One region of the Blautia obeum ATCC 29174 genome, then DNA from elsewhere that is predicted to be linked to it. Evidence: riboswitches for the same ligand, from Rfam matches in the RefSeq annotation. Region 1 holds a riboswitch; each other region holds the start of a gene.

Region 1 (6,233 bases):
ACCAAGTATCTCTGCACCGGTCCGCCAGATGTCAGGTGGTAATGTACAGAAAGTTCTGGTAGGAAGAGAAATCGCACAGAATCCAAAAGTTCTTCTTGTAGCATTCCCGACTCGCGGTGTGGATATCAATACCTCTCATGTTATTTATCAGCTTCTGAATGAGCAGAAGAAAAAAGGCGTAGCAGTTGTCTGCGTAATTGAAGATCTTGATGTAGTACTTGAACTCTGTGACCGCATTGCGGTACTGTGTGGAGGAAAAATCAGCGGAGTGGTTGATGGCAGAACTGCAACCAAAGAAGGAATCGGTCTTCTCATGACGAAACATGAAAAAGGAGGGGTTGTCAATGAATAAAGAACCTTTCTTACAGGTAAGTAAAAGAAGAAACAAAGCCGGATGGCAGGAAAGACTGCTGATTCGATTTATTGCGCTGATCCTTGCACTGATCGTGTGCGGTGCTGTAATCGTCGCACTTGTCAAGATGAATCCGGTAGATGTATATAAAGCAATCTGGGATGGAGCAATGGGATCGGAACGTCGTATCTGGCAGACAATACGTGATACGATGGTTCTTCTGTGTATTGCAATCGGACTTGCTCCGGCATTCAAAATGAAATTCTGGAATATCGGTGCAGAAGGCCAGATCCTGATTGGTGGAGCCTGCTCCGCAGCGGTGATGATCTATGCAGGTGATAAAATGTCACCGGTGATCTTACTTATTGTTATGTTTATTGCAAGTGCACTTGGCGGCATGATATGGGGTATGATCCCGGCGGTATTCAAAGCATACTGGAATACAAATGAAACACTTTTTACTCTGATGCTGAATTATGTTGCCATGCAGGTGGTTACATATTGTATCGTTTTCTGGGAAAATCCAAAAGGTTCTAATACTGTTGGTATCATTAATCAGGCAACACAGGCAGGCTGGCTGCCGGAACTGTTTGGACAGAAATACGGCTGGAATGTTCTGATCGTTCTGATTTTGACTGTTGGGATGTTCATTTATCTGAAATACTGCAAACAGGGTTATGAGATCGCTGTAGTTGGTGAGAGTGAGAATACTGCAAAATATGCCGGTATCCATGTAAAGAAAGTTATTATCCGTACCATGGCAATTTCCGGTGCAATCTGTGGTATCGCAGGATTTGTTATTGTAAGTGGTGCGAGCCATACAATCTCTACTGCAACAGCAGGAGGACGTGGATTTACAGCAATCATCGTTGCATGGCTTTCCAAATTCAATACTTTTATTATGGTGGCTGTATCTTTTGGTATTGTATTTATGAATCAGGGTGCTGTTCAGATTGCGACTCAGTATGGATTGAATGAAAATGCATCCGATGTTATTCTCGGCATTATTCTGTTTTTCCTGATCGGGGCAGAATTCTTTATCAACTACAGAGTAAAGCGTACAAAAAAATAGGAGGTAGATGCAATGAGTGTACTGACCATCTTTATTCAAAAAGCAATTGTCCAGGGCATCTGTATTCTTTATGGTGCGCTTGGTGAAATCATGACGGAGAAATCCGGAAACCTGAATCTTGGTATTCCGGGAATTATGTATATGGGCGGTATTGCCGGCCTGATGGGAGCTTTTCTTTATGAAAAAGATAACCCGAATCCGAATGCATTTATAGGTGTCCTGATATCGTTTGTATGTGCCTTTGCATGTGCAATGATCGGTGGCCTGATCTACAGTATCCTGACCATTACTCTTCGTGTAAATCAGAACGTAACCGGTCTTGCTCTTACAATCTTTGGTACAGGTTTTGGTAACTTCTTTGGTGGTTCTATTTCCAAACTTGCCGGTGGTGTCGGACAGATTTCTGTAAAAGTAACAGGAAGTGCTTACACAGCCAAAATCCCGGGATTATCTAAGATTCCGGTAATCGGACCGATTTTATTCAATTATGGATTTATGACATATCTCTGTGTGATCGTAGCGGTGGTTTTGTCTTTCTTCTTATTTAAGACAAGAGCAGGCTTGAATCTTCGTGCAATTGGCGAGAATCCTGGAACAGCAGATGCAGCAGGTATCAATGTTATCAAATACAAATATCTGTCTACCTGTATCGGAGCAGGGCTTGCCGGACTTGGCGGACTCTATTTCGTAATGGAATATTCCGGCGGAACCTGGACAGACAATGGATTTGGTGACCGTGGATGGCTTGCAGTTGCGCTGGTAATCTTCGCCCTGTGGAAACCACTGAATGCAATCTGGGGAGCGTTCCTTTTCGGAGCACTTTATATCCTGTATCTGTATATCCCGGGACTGGGACGAAGTATGCAGGAGGTGTTTAAGGCACTGCCGTATGTGGTAACGATTATCGTACTGGTGTTTACAAGCTTCCGAAAGAAGAAGGAGCACCAGCCGCCGGCGGGACTTGGATTGCCGTATTTCCGTGAGGAGAGATAATAAAGGATTCCCGGTGATTATGGGATAATTAAATGAACCAGATGGGATTTTCGATAAATGTTCCTCTGGATACGTCTTAATTCAGAACTTCTAAGGTACCAAGGTGTACAGAACTTTGCTAAGAACAATACAGAAAATACTTTAAGCATATCCTTCTTTCTAAAATTTATATTGCATTCTTATAAAGTTAGTTATATAATACAGAAATATAAAAGAAAATTCTTCGGGGCAGGGTGACCGACGCAGTTGGAATTCCCTACCGGCGGTAAAGTCCGCGACCCGCGTAAGGCGGCTGATCCGGTGACTGGCACAAGTCAGAATTCCGGAACCGACAGTAAAGTCTGGATGAGAGAAGAACACGAATAATTCATACGTGCTCAGTACCCCGGGAAGATTATTCCCGGGATTTTTTTATGCAGCAGAAACTAATCTCCCCACTAAACTTATCTGCAGCATAGCGTAGAATTTTCTTTTAGAAAAAAAGAACAATTCAAAAAGGAGAGATAAGTATGAGTGAACAGGTTTTAAAAAGTGGAAACGTAATGGAGAGGAGTCGTACAAGAACGATCACACAGATCGCAATGCTTGGAGCCCTCGCCGGAATATTAATGAATTTTGAATTCCCGCTCCCATTCCTGGCACCATCCTTCTATCAGCTGGATTTCTCTGAGATTCCGGTACTGGTAGGAGCCTTCGCAATGGGACCGATCGCAGGTATCCTGATCGAAGTGGTAAAAGTTCTGGTGCATCTTGTAACAATGGGAACTATGACAGCAGGTGTTGGTGATTTTGCAAACTTCCTCTTTGGATGTACATTTGTTGTACCGGCAGGAATCATCTACAGACTGCATCATAACAAGAGTCGCAAACATGCCGTTATTGGAATGGCAGCAGGTACAGTACTGACAACAGCAGCAGCCTGCCTTATGAATGCATTTGTACTGCTTCCGGCATATGGCAAAGCATTTGGTATGCCGATCGAAGCATTTATTGAAATGGGATCAGCAGTACATCCTTCTGTAAACAGCCTTCTTGGTTTTGTAGCATTGATCATCGTTCCATTTAACTTATTTAAATATATTCTGATTTCTGTAATCGTATTCTTTATTTATAAAAGAATTCGTGTTATCCTTAAGGGAGACTGATTCAGGCACAGCAGACAGAGTGTGCAGAAAAGAGGAAACCCATGGGAAAGATTCATAATGTAGAAAAAATGACAGATAACCGTTTTGTCAATCTGTATCATGTGGATGCTACAAGTGTTCACAATACCCCGGTGTCTTATTACGTGGCATCCAGAGCAAAGGATGTTCCGGCGCTGAAACTGAAGACCGGACGTAATGATCCGGATGGTGTGATCATTTATAGTATCTATGGACAAAAGAAGGACAAGGTTGTTCTGGTACGCCAGTATCGTTACACATTGGGCGATTACATTTATGAATTTCCGGCAGGTCTGGTTGAGCCAGGCGAAGATTTCCATGAAGGTGCAGTCCGTGAGATGTATGAAGAAACTGGTCTTAAACTGGAACCTTTGAAAGTAGATCCTGCATTCGAAAAGCCGTATTTTACAACAGTAGGTATGACAGATGAATCCTGTGCAACTGTATACGGCTATGCCAGCGGTGAGATCAGTAAGGCAGCACAGGAAGACAGTGAGGAAATTGAAATCGTACTCGCTGACCGTACCGAAGTAAAACGAATCCTCAAAGAAGAACGTGTGGCAATTATGTGTGCCTATATGCTGATGCATTTTTTAAAGGATGAGGATCCATTTGAGTTTTTGAACTAATATGGCTGAAATGTCATGACCGCCTTGTGTGGATTGACATTTCAGTTTTTTTTACACATGAATGTGAGGCGTTAAAGATGAAAGAAATAACGGATTTTTTAAGAGACGAAGGAATCAGTCCGGAACTGATTCAGGAGGTACAGGAGTTTTCTGCGACTCACCCGGTGAAGGACGGGCTGAAGGGAAGGATTCCTGTGCCTCATTTTTTTTATTATGGAAAAAAAGTGTGGGAGGAAGCTCTGGCAGCACTTTTGTGTGGAAAGAATCTATTGCTTTCAGGTGAAAAAGCCACGGGGAAAAATGTACTTGCGGAAAATCTGGCAGCAGTTTTCGGCCGTCCTGCCTGGGATATCTCATTTCATGTCAATATGGATGCGTCTTCGCTTATCGGCACGGATACTTTCAGAAACGGGAAGGTTGAATTCAGACCAGGACCAGTATACAGCTGTGCGTGCAATGGAGGCTTTGGTATATTCGATGAGATCAATATGGCAAGAAATGAAGCACTTGCAGTTTTGCATTCTGCATTGGATTTCAGGCGGGTTATAGACGTTCCCGGATATGAAAGAATAACTCTGGCAGACGATACTCGCTTTATTGCAACGATGAACTATAACTATGCAGGAACACGAGAATTGAATGAAGCACTTGCGTCAAGATTTGTAGTGATCCGTATGCCTGCACTTACACTGGAAGATCTGCAGAGGCTTTTAAGAGAACAGTTTCCAGATCTTTCTTCTAAATATAATAAGCAGTTTGGATTACTTTTTATGGATATCCAGAAAAAATGTGAAAGTGGAGAACTGACTTCAAAAGCAATGGATCTTCGTGGACTCTTGGATGCAATCAGCCTGATGCACAAAGGAATTCCAGTCAGAGATGCTCTTGATCTTGGCGTGACAAATAAAATATTTGACAGTTATGAGCAGGCTCTGCTCAGTGATGTGATGAATGCCAGAATTTCTATGAAACTCAAAGCTTCGGAGGTGTTTGATGGATGACCGGATCTTATACAGAAGTACAGAGACGGGCCGCCAATCAGATTTGGGGTGCTGCTGGCCATTATGATTTTGAACCAATGTTTCTGGCAATACACAGTCAGGAAAACAGGCCGGATTTTTATATGAATCTGGTCATAGGACTTGCATATAAATATTTTGGCCAAAAGACACTTACAGAACTTTTTGTGCGGTGGCAGGGAGATAGCCGGCAGCAGATGCTGGATGATCTGGCCTGGATTTATATAGAACAGATCGTGTACAAGCTTGAAATTCCGATTAGACCGGCACTGGAAGAGGTGCGGATGGATTACGCAGAAGCTTTTTTTGCAGGAGAGTATAAGCTGTCACGGCAGGAATGGATGAGCAAAAATCAATTGGTATATACCCTGCAGTCTGCCAGGTGGAGCAGAGTATCAGGCAGAAAACTTCCAGTGATGACGCCATTTGAGAAAAAATTGCTTTTGGCTCTGACTCCGGAAAATAAAGTGTCACAGGAAGAAATTATAGAGAAGCTGGTAAGTATTTACAAAACTTTTTATTTATTTGATGGGAAAAAGCATATCAGAAAACCATTAATGCTCCATTTTACTGGAACAGCGGCCAGGCTGCTGACTCGAATCATGCCGGCTCAACTGGTAAAGACAGACCGGGTTGTGGTAATGCGTTCTTCACAGGCTGACAGCAGCCAGAATGGAATCATGCAGAATAAAAGCAGCAGTCATATGATCTTAAAAAAAGAAGAAACCGATCATGCATATATAGAAAACTGCTTTGGAAGGTCACTGTATTCAAAACAGGAACTGGCAAGGACCGAGAAAGAACTCTGTAAAGGAAATCACGCAGGCTGCCACGTATGGTTTACGGATGGAAAATATATTCCAAAAGAGAAAATATCGGCAGAAAACCGTTATCTAAGAAATCAGGCACAGCTTCAGATGGAAAGAAACAGAATATATTATTATAAAAATCAAAAACTGTATCAGAGTATTATCGCACAGCTTTCGTCACAGATAAGAAATTGTA
Region 2 (6,233 bases), 360 kb from region 1:
TGCAGATTTCAAGCAGATTTACAATGGCAATCCATATGTTTGCCTGTATAGATATATTTTCGGATCAGAAGATGACTAGTGATTTTATGGCAGCAAGCATTGGAACTAATCCGGTGATTGTTCGTAAAATATTGCAACAATTAAAGGCTGCTGGTCTTATTGAAGTTGCAAGAGGGACAGGCGGTGTGACAATTACCAGACCATTGGAGCAGATTACATTCCTTGATGTGTATAAAGCAGTGGAATGTGCACCAGATGAAGAACTGTTTCATTTTCATGAGAATCCCAATCAGAAATGTCCGGTAGGAAAGAATATTCACCATGTTCTTGATAAGAGACTGTTAGAAGTACAGAAGGCAATGGAGGAAAAACTTTCAGAAATGACACTTGCTGATGTGAAAAAAGATATTGCAGTGTATACAGAGGAAGAGTAGCCTACAGAAGGCTTCGGATGAGTGATTATATCATCACAATTTCCGGAGCCTTTTCGTTTTTCATAATCAATGTAAAATCTTCAAAAGGAGTTGTAACAAAAAAAGTTACAAAAAGTTTGATGTAACTATTGACATTACATTAAACGGATGATATTGTATAGCTACAAGATGTAATAATCATTGTTACAACATATCGAGGAGGTAATTTAAAATGCAGAAAGTAGTAGAATTTTTACAGAAAAATTCAGTTCAGTACTTAGCAACAGTCGGAAGAGATGGAAAGGCAAAATGCCGTCCATTCATGTTCTGTTTTGAGCAGGACGGAAAGCTTTGGTTCTGTACTAACAACACAAAGGATGTTTACAAGGATATGTTAGCAAATCCTGAAGTAGAAGTATCAGTATCTTCCCCTGAATACGCATGGATTCGCCTTCATGGCAAAGCAGTATTTGAGGACAACAAGAGTGTAAAGGAAGGATGCATGAACAATCCTATCGTTAAGGGACAGTACCAGACAGCAGATAATCCTATTTTTGAGGTATTCTATCTTGAAAATCCGCATGGTTTAATCGCAGATTTCTCTGGAAATCCACCTTATGAATTTTAAAGATAATTAACAGAAAAAATTACAGTCTTCGGGACAAGGTGTAATTCCTGACCGGCAGTATAGTCTGCGAGCAAAAGCTGATATGGTGCAATTCCATAACCGACGGTAAAGTCCGGATGAGAGAAGATATGATAAAACAAGTCCCGCAGGGAATCCCGTCCTGCGGGCTGTTTTAAATTCAGGCATATCTCACAAAAAGGAGATTTATGAGTAACAATACAGCAACTATTAAAACAAGAAAAAATTTAGTTTCTACAAGAACGATAACAATGACAGCTCTACTGGCAGCTATATCATATGTGTTGGCATTTTTAGAGTTTCCGGTTCCTTTGAGTCCATCATTTGGCGAATTTCTGCCATTTATTAAGACTAAGCTGGACGTTGTGCTATTCAATGCATTGCCGTTTAATATCTTAAAAGGCTTGGTAATTGGAGCAATTGCCATGATGATATATAAAAAACTTACACCGATACTGAAAGGAGAGACTTTGAAATGACAAAAATGGATTATCTTAAACTTCTGGTGGATGAAATTCATTCAACAACAGTTGCAACGATAGGTTCAGATGGACATCCTCAGACAAGAATCATAGATATGATGTACTATGATGAAGAAGGTGTGTATTTCCTTACAGCAAAGGGAAAAGCATTTTATGACCAGTTAATGGAGCAGCAGTATGTGGCAATATCCGCAACAAAAGACAAAATTGCGGTGTCTCTGCGTGGAAAAATAAAGAACATCGGAAAAAAGAATCTTGATATTATGTTTGAAAAAAATCCATATATGAAGAAAATCTATCCGGGAGATACGAAAGACGCAATCGAAGTGTTTCGGCTGTATGAGGCACAGGGAGAGTATTTTGATATCAGCAATCCATCAAATATTGTGAGGGATACTATAACAATTGGAAAAACCGAGGCAGTTCAGACAGGGTATTTTATTGGAAAAGAATGTATTGGATGCAAACTGTGTTGCTCTGTATGTCCGCAAAAATGCATTGATATATCTTCAGTTCCGGTTACTATCAACCAGAATCATTGTCTGCATTGCGGAAGATGTGCAGAAATTTGTCCGAAGCAGTGTATTGAGAAAAGAGGTTCATTATGATTTTTAAGAAAATCAGAAAAGGGCATGCTGACTGGAGAAACTTTTTATGTAGTACTCCGGCAAGGGATTATGTATTCCAAAAAGATGCATATGAAGATCAGATTGACAGGGCAGCAAAGAATATAAGAAATACAGACTGTGTTATAATCGGGGCAGGAGCCGGGGCATCGACAGCTGCGGGAATCCAATATGGTGGTAAAAGGTTTACAGACAATTTTGCAGAATTTATAAAAAAATACGGTGAGTACTACATGACAGATATGTATGCAGCCGGATTTTATCCATATCCGTCTGAGGAGGCAAAGTGGGGATACTGGTCAAAACATGCATTGATGAACCGCTTTGATCCTCCGGCATTGCCGCTTTATACAGAGCTTTATGATCTTGTAAAGAATAAAGAATATTTTGTACTTACAACCAATGTGGATCATCAGTTTTATAAAGCGGGATTTGATGAAAAAAGAATATTTGCAACACAGGGAGATTATGGGAAAATCCAGTGCCAGAAAGCCTGTCATTCAAAGACTTACGATGCAAAAGACCTGTTTCGTAAAATGGATAAAGCAAGAAGAGACTGCCTGATTCCATCAGAACTTGTACCAAAATGTCCGGTGTGTGGCGGCAATATGGCTATGAATCTCCGTTGTGATAATTATTTTGTGGAAGATGAAGCGTGGCATGAGGCAGCCGACAGGTATGCGGGGTTTCTGGAACAGCATAAAGATAAAAAGGTTGTTCTTTTGGAACTTGGAGTTGGATTTAATACGCCGATTATTATACGTTTCCCTTTTGAAAAGATGGTGAGGGAGAACTCGTCTTATAGTTTGATACGCCTGAATATGGATGAAGCGGTAGTTCCGGAAAGCTTCGGGGAACGTGCAATCGGTATTGGCGGTGATATGGCAAAGGCAATTACTGATATAAGGGGGCTGGTATTATGACACAGGATGAGCAAAGAGAATATCTGATTCAGTATCTTTTAAAAGAAGAGATACCGTTTGGCAGACAGAACATTCCTACGGATAAGCAGGGGCAGGAAAATCTGCTCCGCTCACTTATGAATGTCAGACCGCCAAGACCAATCAGTAATGATTTTTTGAAAATACAGGATGAGTATCTTACAGAAAGAAATATAGAGCGTGGAATCACAGATGTTGACACGCTTGCACCTGTAAAATCCGATTCGAGATTATATATCTGGCAAGGGAATATTACCACTTTGAAATGTGATGCGATCGTGAATGCGTGTAACTCACAGATGCTTGGTTGTTTTTCACCGATGCATGCCTGTATTGATAACTTTATTCATACTTATGCTGGAATGGAACTTCGTCTGAAAATGCATGAAATTATGGCAAAGCAGGGGCATGAAGAAGAGACCGGCAAAGCAAAGATAACATCGGGATACAATCTTCCGACAAAATATATTCTTCATACGGTAGGACCTATTATACAATGGAAAGTCACAAAAGAAGATGAAGACCTGTTGGCAAGCTGCTACACAGAGTGCCTAAAGCTTGCAGCGGATACTGGTGTGGAATCTATTGCATTCTGTTGTTTGTCTACAGGTGTATTCCGTTTTCCACAGCAACGAGCTGCCGAGATTGCAACGAGCACTGTAAAGCAGTATCTTAACAAAGACAGCAGAATAAAAAAGGTAATCTTTAATGTGTTTAAGGATGAAGATTTAAAAATATACAGTGGATTGTTATAAACGTCTGTTGAAATATCCGATAAATCTTATTGTACTGTTACTGCCTGAGAATGTGATTTATATTGGAATCCGATGTTAAGTGAAAGAATGGTGGGAAGAACGAGAATATTATTAAAAAAGTGGACAGTTCACCAATTGGGGGCTGTCCACTGAGAGGACGGCGGTTAGTCACCGCCTCCTACTCAATTTTTAACAGGAAATATTAAAGTTCAAGTGAATCTTCTGCATCAACCCACATCTGTAAATTTCCATCAAGATATAATCTTGCATATTCCAGTGGTTCGTCAATAGCAAGTGTATTTAATGCACAGTCTGATCCAGGCGTGGTTTTTAAGTCCTTCTCAGTTTCCCAGCAGTCAATGCGAAGCATATAGCCGGCACTGGTATAAACATCAATACTGTTGCATTGTGGATTATATTCTGCAAATATTGTTCTCATCGTATCTTATCTCCTTATCGATCAATAAATCATCAGTTACAAAAATCAGAAGCATTTCAATCAGTTCACCATGTCACTTTTATTTTGTGTTATACTGTTTTATATGATTTTCTTGCCCTTGTATTTTCCCTTATCAGAGTTTGTAAACACTGGCGGGACGATATAACACAAGGGAAACAATAAGGGAAAGCTCACCTGCGACAAATCCAGTGTTTTCAAGGGTTTACAGAGAATTTAATAACAAAATATAACAGTTATTAAATCTCTTAAAACAGGTGAAATCTCAATCGGAATTGATCGCGAAGCGACTGCGTTCATGAGCAAGTAGCGAAGCAGATTGCGAATGTCCGCTTTACAAGCTTGAAGAAAAAAGAAATGCACAGTTCTTAGCTTATCGAGAGCTGTGCATTTTTGTAAATAAATACTTTTAATTAGCCGATTACGGCATCCTCTGCTGTAAAATGTTCCAGAGAATTTTCTTTTACCTGAATGCAGATATAAGTAATTCCGGAAATATCGGATGCAAAAAACTGACGTTTTGCAGCAGGTGCGATCTTTAGCCAGTCTCCAGTTGAAAGACTGATTTCTTCTCCATCAATTATGGCTTTGCCGTTACCTGAAAGAATTCCATAGATTTCTTCATTTTCTTTATGAGAATGAACAAATGGGACATTTGCTCCTGCAGGTAGTTCGTTTAAACTGATTTCTGCACCTGTTAAAGACAACTTTTCATGCAGCTCAATTCGGTTTTCCTTTCCAATAGTTGTTTTTGTGTAATTTGCCATAATAATACCTCCATAGTTAATTTGTAGTTTCTGGTCGCTTGGTATTAGTATAGTGTGAGACACATACAAAAACAAGTACGCACCTTTTTGTAACTGTACACTCAAAAATGAATGTGTTACAATGGACTTGGAGGTGAGAATTATGCGAGCAAAAGAAGAATTACCGGAATGCCCAGTTGCAACAGCAGTATCTCTCATCGGAGGAAAATGGAAACTGCTGATTTTGCGTAACTTGAAAGAGCGTCCATGGAGATTCAATGAGCTACAACGAAGTATAGATGGTATTTCACAAAAGGTTTTGACGGATAGTTTAAGGCAAATGATGAGTGATGGACTGGCATATCGCCACGATTACCATGAGCAGCCACCGAGAGTTGAATACGGCTTAACGGAACTCGGAACAAAAATGCTTCCAATTGTTAATTCACTTGCTGACTTTGGTAACTACTATAAATCAATTATTGAACAGAATTAAGGACGTTAGCATTTGAAAAGCTTGAACAATTCCAGTTTGTTGAATTAAAAATGAAATGAAGTTCCAGTAATCATAGAGTGTATGGATTCAATTCCATATGCTCTTTTTCTTTACTTAATTTCATGAAAAATGTAAAAATCTAATGTTACGAGTTGCGTTAAAAAAACTCGCAAGAAAACTCGTAAGAAAAAAAGTAAAAAATTTGCTTTTGACCACTATAAAACATGCGTTGAGCGTTTCGTTATATGAAGGAATAATTTTTCTTTCATATTTCAAAGAAAAGAGGATAAAGAAATGTCAGAAAAAAGATGTTATACAGTTCAAGAGTTACAGGAAATCTTAGGAGTCAGCAGACCTACTATTTATAACCTTTTAAAGAAAAAGGAATTCCGGTGGATCCAGTTGGATGACGGAAAGTATCGTATCTCTAAGAAGAGTTTCGATGACTGGCTCGATAACTTGGAACAGTAAAAAACAGGGTGTTTATGATTTACTCAAGAAAAATCAAATGGAAGCTGTTATTGTCGATTACTGGAAACGAATACCAAAAGACTCTTTTCGGAACTGGTATAAAAGCCAGTCCCGGTATCGGACAAAGGAAGACAGAGAAAAGGACGCTCTTCTGGAAGATGCAACAATTACGATGGAACAAAGAGATTTGGAAAGGAGTA
Region 3 (6,233 bases), 370 kb from region 1:
TGTTCTCTTCTTCTACTCCATGTCTTACCAGTCCGTCGACTGCCCCTCCCAATAATTTATTCACAATAATTTCATTGAATCTCGCTGCCACGATACCAACCTTCATTCCCTCCGGTGCTACTACTTTTCCTTCTACTAAATTGATCTGTCTCATTTTTTCTTCCTCCTGATATTTGCTGTTTTTTATAAATTTATTTCTTTAAAAATATGACCCATCTTTTCCTGCTTCGTCTTCATATACTTCCGGTCATACTTTTGTGCCGGAATCTCCAGAGGTACTCTCTCATTGATCTTCAGTCCGAATTCGCCAAGTCCATAGACTTTATCCGGATTATTTGTCAGTAATCTTAATGATTTCACACCAAGGTCTGACAGTATCTGTGCCCCGACCCAGTACTCTCTGAGATCCGGTGCAAACCCTAACTTCACATTAGCCTCCACAGTATCGTATCCCTGCTCCTGAAGCGCATATGCTTTGATCTTATTGATCAGTCCGATTCCTCGGCCTTCTTGTCTCATATACAGAATGATTCCTCGGCCTTCTGCTTCTACCTGGCGCATCGCTGTCTGCAGCTGCAGGCCACAGTCACATCTGAGCGATCCGAATGCATCCCCTGTCAGACACTCCGAATGTACCCGGCAAAGCACATCCTCACCATCTCCCAGATCACCTTTTACCAGTGCCAGATGATGCTCTCCTGTAATATCATTGATATAACCATACATTTTAAAATCACCGTACTGCGTTGGGAGGTTTGCAACGGCTTCCTCCTTTACATGCTTTTCATGTATTCTTATATAATCCTGCAGATCACGGATCGTAATAAATGTAAGGTTATGCTCTTTTGCCATTTCCCATAGCTGTGATGTACGCATCATAGTTCCATCTTCTTTCATAACTTCACAGCACACGCCGCATTCTTTCAGTCCGGCAAGTCTCATAAGATCTGTTGTTGCCTCTGTATGGCCATTTCGTACCAAAACCCCGCCTTTTCTGGAAATAAGCGGAAACACATGTCCCGGTCTTCTGAAATCCTCCGGTTTTGACTGATCATCCACACACTTCATGATAGTATAGGAGCGCTCTTCCGCAGAGATACCTGTGGTTGTATCTGCGTGATCTACTGCCACGGTAAATGCTGTACTGTGATTGTCCGTATTCTCCGCAACCATCGGCGGAAAGTTCAATCTCACCGCAATTTCTGCACTCATCGGTGTACAGATAAGACCCTTTGCATAGGTCGCCATGAAATTAATATTTTCTCTGGTCGCAAACTCTGCCGCACATATCAGATCTCCCTCATTTTCTCTGTCCGGATCATCTGTGACCAGAACTATTTTTCCTTCCTTAAGATCCCTAAGTGCTTCTTCAATTGTGTTGTACTGATAATTTTGTGACATAGTGTATATCCTCCTGTTCTAAAACCCGAATTCTTCAAGAAACTCCATCGTAATTCCGGATTCTTTTTTCTCTTCTTCGTTTTTTCTGATGCCAAGCAGTTTTTCTACGTATTTTCCGATCACATCATTTTCCAGATTAACCAGATCCCCCGGCACCTTTTCCAAAAGAGTGGTTTCTTCTCCTGTATGTGGAATGACCGACACCTGAAAACCAGCTTCATCAACCCTTGCAACTGTCAGACTGATCCCATCAATACAGACGGATCCTTTTTCCACGATCAGATGCAAAATCTGTGGCGATGTCTCAATTGATACCCAGATGGCATTTTCTTCCCGGAGCATGGAACGTATCACGCCAGTCCCATCAATATGGCCGCTTACTATGTGTCCCCCGAACCTGCCGTCTGCAGCCATTGCACGTTCCAGGTTTACCTGGCTTCCGGCCTTGCAGCTGCCAAGACTGCTTCTTCTGATCGTCTCTGCCATCACATCGGCAGTAAATCCGTCCGGCTGAATCGACGTAACTGTCAGACACACACCATTCACAGCGATACTGTCACCGATCCTTGTCCCTTCCAGGACTTTCCGGGCTTTCACTGCCAGGATCCCTGATTCCCCTGTCAGCTGTATATAACGGACTTTTCCTTTCTCTTCTACGATTCCTGTAAACATGATTCCTCCTGTTTTTTATCACACACCTGACATTTTATCCGGATATCCTCACCGATCTGGCAGATATCTGTATATTTCAGTTCCACTGCTTCAGACGGCAGTTCAACTCCAATACCCTCTACCGGTGTCTTCCCAGCCACACCGCCAAACAGCTTTGGTGCCACAAAAGCCTGTACTTCCTTTACAATTCCAGCTCGCAGTGCACTGTCATTTAACGTACCTCCTCCCTCCAGGAGGATGCTGTCAATGCCTCTGTTTCCAAGATCTGCCATCAGCTTCTTAAGGTCTATCTGATTCTTTTCGTCGGGACAGTAAATGGTTTCAACTCCCATGGTATGTAATATTTTTATTTTCTCTTTTGCATTTTTCTGTTCTGCATAAGCCACGATCGTCCGGTACTTTTCCGCACTTTTTACAATCTGACTGCCCGGCGGGATCCTGAGCTTACTGTCACACACAATCCTGACAGGACTTTTCCAGCCTTCTACCCGGACGTTTAACATCGGATCATCTGCAAGCACAGTTCCAATACCAGCCATGATTCCCATGTACTGATGCCGCATATGCTGTACTTCTTTTCGTGCAGATTCTCCGGTGATCCATTTTGATGCTCCTGTTTTCGTTGCGATCTTCCCATCCAGTGTCATGGCATACTTCATTACCACATAAGGAGTCTTCGTAGTAATATAATGGAAAAACACCGGGTTCAGCTGATCACATTCTTCTCTCATAAAATCTTCAACTACTGTTACACCGGCTTCCCTTAACATCTGTACACCTTTTCCTGCCACTTTCGGATTCGGATCTCTGGAACCGATCACCACTTTTCTGATCTTCTGTTCAATGATCGCTTCCGTACATGGAGGTGTTTTACCATGATGACAGCAAGGCTCCAACGTGACATAAATCACCGCACCTTCTGCTGATTCTGTAAGAGAAGCAATTGCATTACGTTCCGCGTGAAGTTCTCCATACTTTTTATGATAGCCTTCCCCGATGATCTTTCCGTCTTTTACGATCACTGCCCCTACCATAGGATTGGGATTCGTCCAGCCTTCTCCTTTTTTGGCCAGTTGAATAGCCCGAAGCATATATTCCTGATCCGTCATTTCTATTCCTTCTTTCTTATTCCTGTTCTTTGCCTGGGCTACGCCGAGGCTTTTAAACATGTGCAATCGGATTCACAGACAAGTGAATGGTATAGTTATTTCGAAAACGATGTACCAGATACAAAAAAAGCCTGCAGAAATATCTGCAGGGTGGAATTGATCTGTTACATATGATTGATAAATGAATGTCTGATTTTCCTATATAAAAAGCTCTGAAATGGATCACCATCTCAGAGCTCTGATACTACATTCATTCATACAAAAAATCAACTGTACTATCATCTTCTTCCATCCAGACTGTACTGTCGGCCCCGGAATCTCACCGGATCATGCCTCTCGGCTCGCGGGCTTTACCGCCGGTAGGGAATCTCACCCTGCCCTGAAGATATCTTTTTGTTTATTTTAATACTTTATCTGTTATTTGTAAAGCAGAATTTTTATTTTACTTAGTTTACTGATGGAGATAGAATATCCATATACACAATAAATATCCTCATTTTATCCATATATTATATCGTTTTATGAATTGTTTTTTCACTAAAATCACACTATTTTTTCACTATTTTTCATTACTTCATCGTTTTCGCCAGTGAATTGAGCAATGCCCACATCTCTGGATTAGCCAATACTTTTGCCAGAAGTTCCGGATCAACTTCATCAGCAACAGAACCGTCACAAGCAACCAAACGATAACGGTTTCTGTATAGAGTTGGTTGAAGCTTCTGGTTAAAGATTTGCAAAAGTTCCCATAGTGCATTATCTTTTAATTTTGCACGCTGGTGATAGAAGGCGGCTTTTGATGGTGTTTCATCAGTGCGTCCGAAAAAATGATAAAGTTCTATCTCTCTGATATTGTATATCCACTATAGTTTTAGATGTATCATCTTTACCATCTTGAATTGATCAGAAACCGCCATACTGACCTTTGTGGACAACTTTAAGCCATTTTTAGGGATGTAACGATAGTATGGTTCCTCCGCAATCACCTTCACATTACCCCCGATCTTTGCTGCCAGTTCTTCCGCTGAATCCACATAAAAGAACATTTGTGCATCGGCATGGCCGACCTGTTTCATATATTTTTTCTTCATCATGGTCATTCCTCTTTTGTTCACCGTATCAAAAACAACTTCCATATTTCCAAATTGCCCAATCATACGCAGAAGGGCAATGACCTTATGTTCCTCAAAATAATGAAATAACCCGCCTGCAGTAACGAGAATAGGAGCATCAAGTACATCATTGCGAACTTTTTTGATCCAATCCTTTGCAAAGGCATCCCCGGAAATATATAATTCCCTCTCTGGTTCGGGAAGAAGTCCCCGCCGGTATTCGATTACATGAGGCAGATCCATGGCATACCAGTGTGTCTTTCCGTTATCACATCGGTGATAGGTTGTCTCCAGACCACAGCCCAACTGGACAATCACACCGTCCGGTCTGCGTTCCAGAAAAGTCCGAATAATCCGATCCATATTAGCAGACCGGGAAGCAGAGGCCAAAAGGGTATACTGGCTCTGCATATTCTGTTTAATCAAGTCTGAAGGTAGCTTCTTTTTCAATTCCAATGCTTTTTTATCATATAAAATTTGCGGGTAATGCTCACTGGCATAGATTCTGCCCAGCATAGGGACAAACAGGGTATCCTCCACAACGCCTAATGTTTGCATAACCAGCCCTCCTTTTTCTTTATGCAAGTTTCCAATTCTGGCTTTCTGTCTGCAGTTTTACCATATGGGCATATACACCATTCTTTTCTTCCAGATCCTTTGGTGATCCTTCTTCTGCCACGGTGCCATCAGAAAGGACAACAATTTTATCTGCTCCTGCTACGGTACGCATCCTGTGGGCGATGACCAGAACCGTTTTATCTGCGATCAGACGGGAAAGGGCTGTCTGTATCAGAGTTTCATTCTCCACATCCAGGGAAGCAGTAGCTTCATCTAAAAGAATGATCGGCGCATTTTTCAGAAATGCACGGGCAATAGAGATACGCTGGCGCTCTCCGCCGGAAAGTTCACAGCCATTTTCCCCGATATTGGTATGCCATCCATCCGGCAGTTTTTCCGCAAATTCATCCACATTGGCAAGTTTCGCAGCAGCAATGACTTGTTCATCTGTGGCGTCTTTGTTTCCGATTCGGATATTTTCCAGAATCGTATTGTCAAACAGTGTAACATCCTGGAATACGATGGAATACAGAGAAAGCAGTGTTTCCGGGTCAATTCGGGATACATCCATGCCTCCCACGGTAATCTTTCCTCTGTTAATATCCCAGAACCTTGCTGCCAGCCGGGATACGGTTGTTTTTCCGCCGCCAGATGGGCCGACCAAAGCCGTAACCTCTCCCTGTTTTGCCGTAAAGGAAACATCTTTCAATACGGTTTCTCCGGTATTGTAGGCAAACCCAACATGGTCAAAGACAATATCATACCCCTGATTGGAAAGCCTGTCGCTGCCCTGCTGGATCGGATGATCGAGAATTTCATTCATACGGGCAATGTTGGTTCGTGTACTGATGACTGCCGCAAGATTCTGGAGTGCGCCCTGCAGAGGGTCATATAAACGGGATACTACCAGAAGGAACATAAAGAATGTAAGCACGGAGAGGCTTCCTTGCATGAGCAAAACAGCTCCCACCAGCGCAACCGTTGCAATACCAAGCTTCAGCACCAGCGATGCGGAAACCACAAAAACAGCAAGGCCGAATTCATTGAGGATGGAACGATGCTCCACGGCACGGATCTTCTTTTCCAGACCTTTTAAATATGCCTGTTCCGCATTGTTCGCTTTCAGGTCACGAACCGTTTCAATGCACTCCTGTATCCCGTCTGCGCAGGCCATCTTTACATCCATGGCTTTCTGATTCAGATTTTCCTGAATCTTTGCGGAAAATCCCACAATCGCAAAGGCAACCGGCAGAACCCATAAGGCAGCCAGTGCCATTCTCCAGTCCGTAAAGAGCAGACCAATGGAAATCAGAACTGTAGAAATGATCGAACCCGCAAGCTCAGGGATAAAATGCGAAAAACTCTGCTCCAGGAAGGTGCA

What was found. A riboswitch is a leader RNA that binds a small molecule or an ion and turns the genes downstream of it on or off. The one in region 1 is predicted to bind FMN.
Region 2: linked by a shared signal. The riboswitch ahead of NQ503_RS16625 (hypothetical protein) and the one ahead of NQ503_RS14990 (ECF transporter S component) in region 1 are both predicted to bind FMN.
Region 3: linked by a shared signal. The riboswitch ahead of ribD (bifunctional diaminohydroxyphosphoribosylaminopyrimidine deaminase/5-amino-6-(5-phosphoribosylamino)uracil reductase RibD) and the one ahead of NQ503_RS14990 (ECF transporter S component) in region 1 are both predicted to bind FMN.

Annotation. Positions count from the first base shown of each region.
Region 1 is NZ_CP102265.1:3,110,215-3,116,447, reverse strand. Features, by position in the region: gene NQ503_RS15005 (ABC transporter ATP-binding protein) at 1-352, shown strand, start outside; gene NQ503_RS15000 (ABC transporter permease) at 324-1,424, shown strand; gene NQ503_RS14995 (ABC transporter permease) at 1,437-2,417, shown strand; FMN riboswitch at 2,633-2,778, shown strand; gene NQ503_RS14990 (ECF transporter S component) at 2,927-3,562, shown strand; gene NQ503_RS14985 (NUDIX hydrolase) at 3,604-4,209, shown strand; gene NQ503_RS14980 (AAA family ATPase) at 4,287-5,210, shown strand; gene NQ503_RS14975 (vWA domain-containing protein) at 5,207-6,233, shown strand, end outside.
Region 2 is NZ_CP102265.1:3,468,158-3,474,390, reverse strand. Features, by position in the region: gene NQ503_RS16635 (Rrf2 family transcriptional regulator) at 1-434, shown strand, start outside; gene NQ503_RS16630 (pyridoxamine 5'-phosphate oxidase family protein) at 646-1,041, shown strand; FMN riboswitch at 1,062-1,173, shown strand; gene NQ503_RS16625 (hypothetical protein) at 1,248-1,538, shown strand; gene NQ503_RS16620 (pyridoxamine 5'-phosphate oxidase family protein) at 1,535-2,149, shown strand; gene NQ503_RS16615 (SIR2 family NAD-dependent protein deacylase) at 2,146-3,090, shown strand; gene NQ503_RS16610 (protein-ADP-ribose hydrolase) at 3,087-3,863, shown strand; gene NQ503_RS16605 (DUF6061 family protein) at 4,066-4,302, opposite strand; gene NQ503_RS16600 (cupin domain-containing protein) at 4,734-5,087, opposite strand; gene NQ503_RS16595 (winged helix-turn-helix transcriptional regulator) at 5,230-5,562, shown strand; gene NQ503_RS16590 (helix-turn-helix domain-containing protein) at 5,857-6,033, shown strand; gene NQ503_RS16585 (hypothetical protein) at 6,048-6,233, shown strand, end outside.
Region 3 is NZ_CP102265.1:3,481,193-3,487,425, forward strand. Features, by position in the region: gene ribH (6,7-dimethyl-8-ribityllumazine synthase) at 1-154, opposite strand, end outside; gene NQ503_RS16685 (bifunctional 3,4-dihydroxy-2-butanone-4-phosphate synthase/GTP cyclohydrolase II) at 184-1,401, opposite strand; gene ribE (riboflavin synthase) at 1,420-2,073, opposite strand; gene ribD (bifunctional diaminohydroxyphosphoribosylaminopyrimidine deaminase/5-amino-6-(5-phosphoribosylamino)uracil reductase RibD) at 2,055-3,182, opposite strand; FMN riboswitch at 3,459-3,573, opposite strand; gene NQ503_RS16700 (class I SAM-dependent methyltransferase) at 4,046-4,852, opposite strand; gene NQ503_RS16705 (ABC transporter ATP-binding protein) at 4,872-6,233, opposite strand, start outside.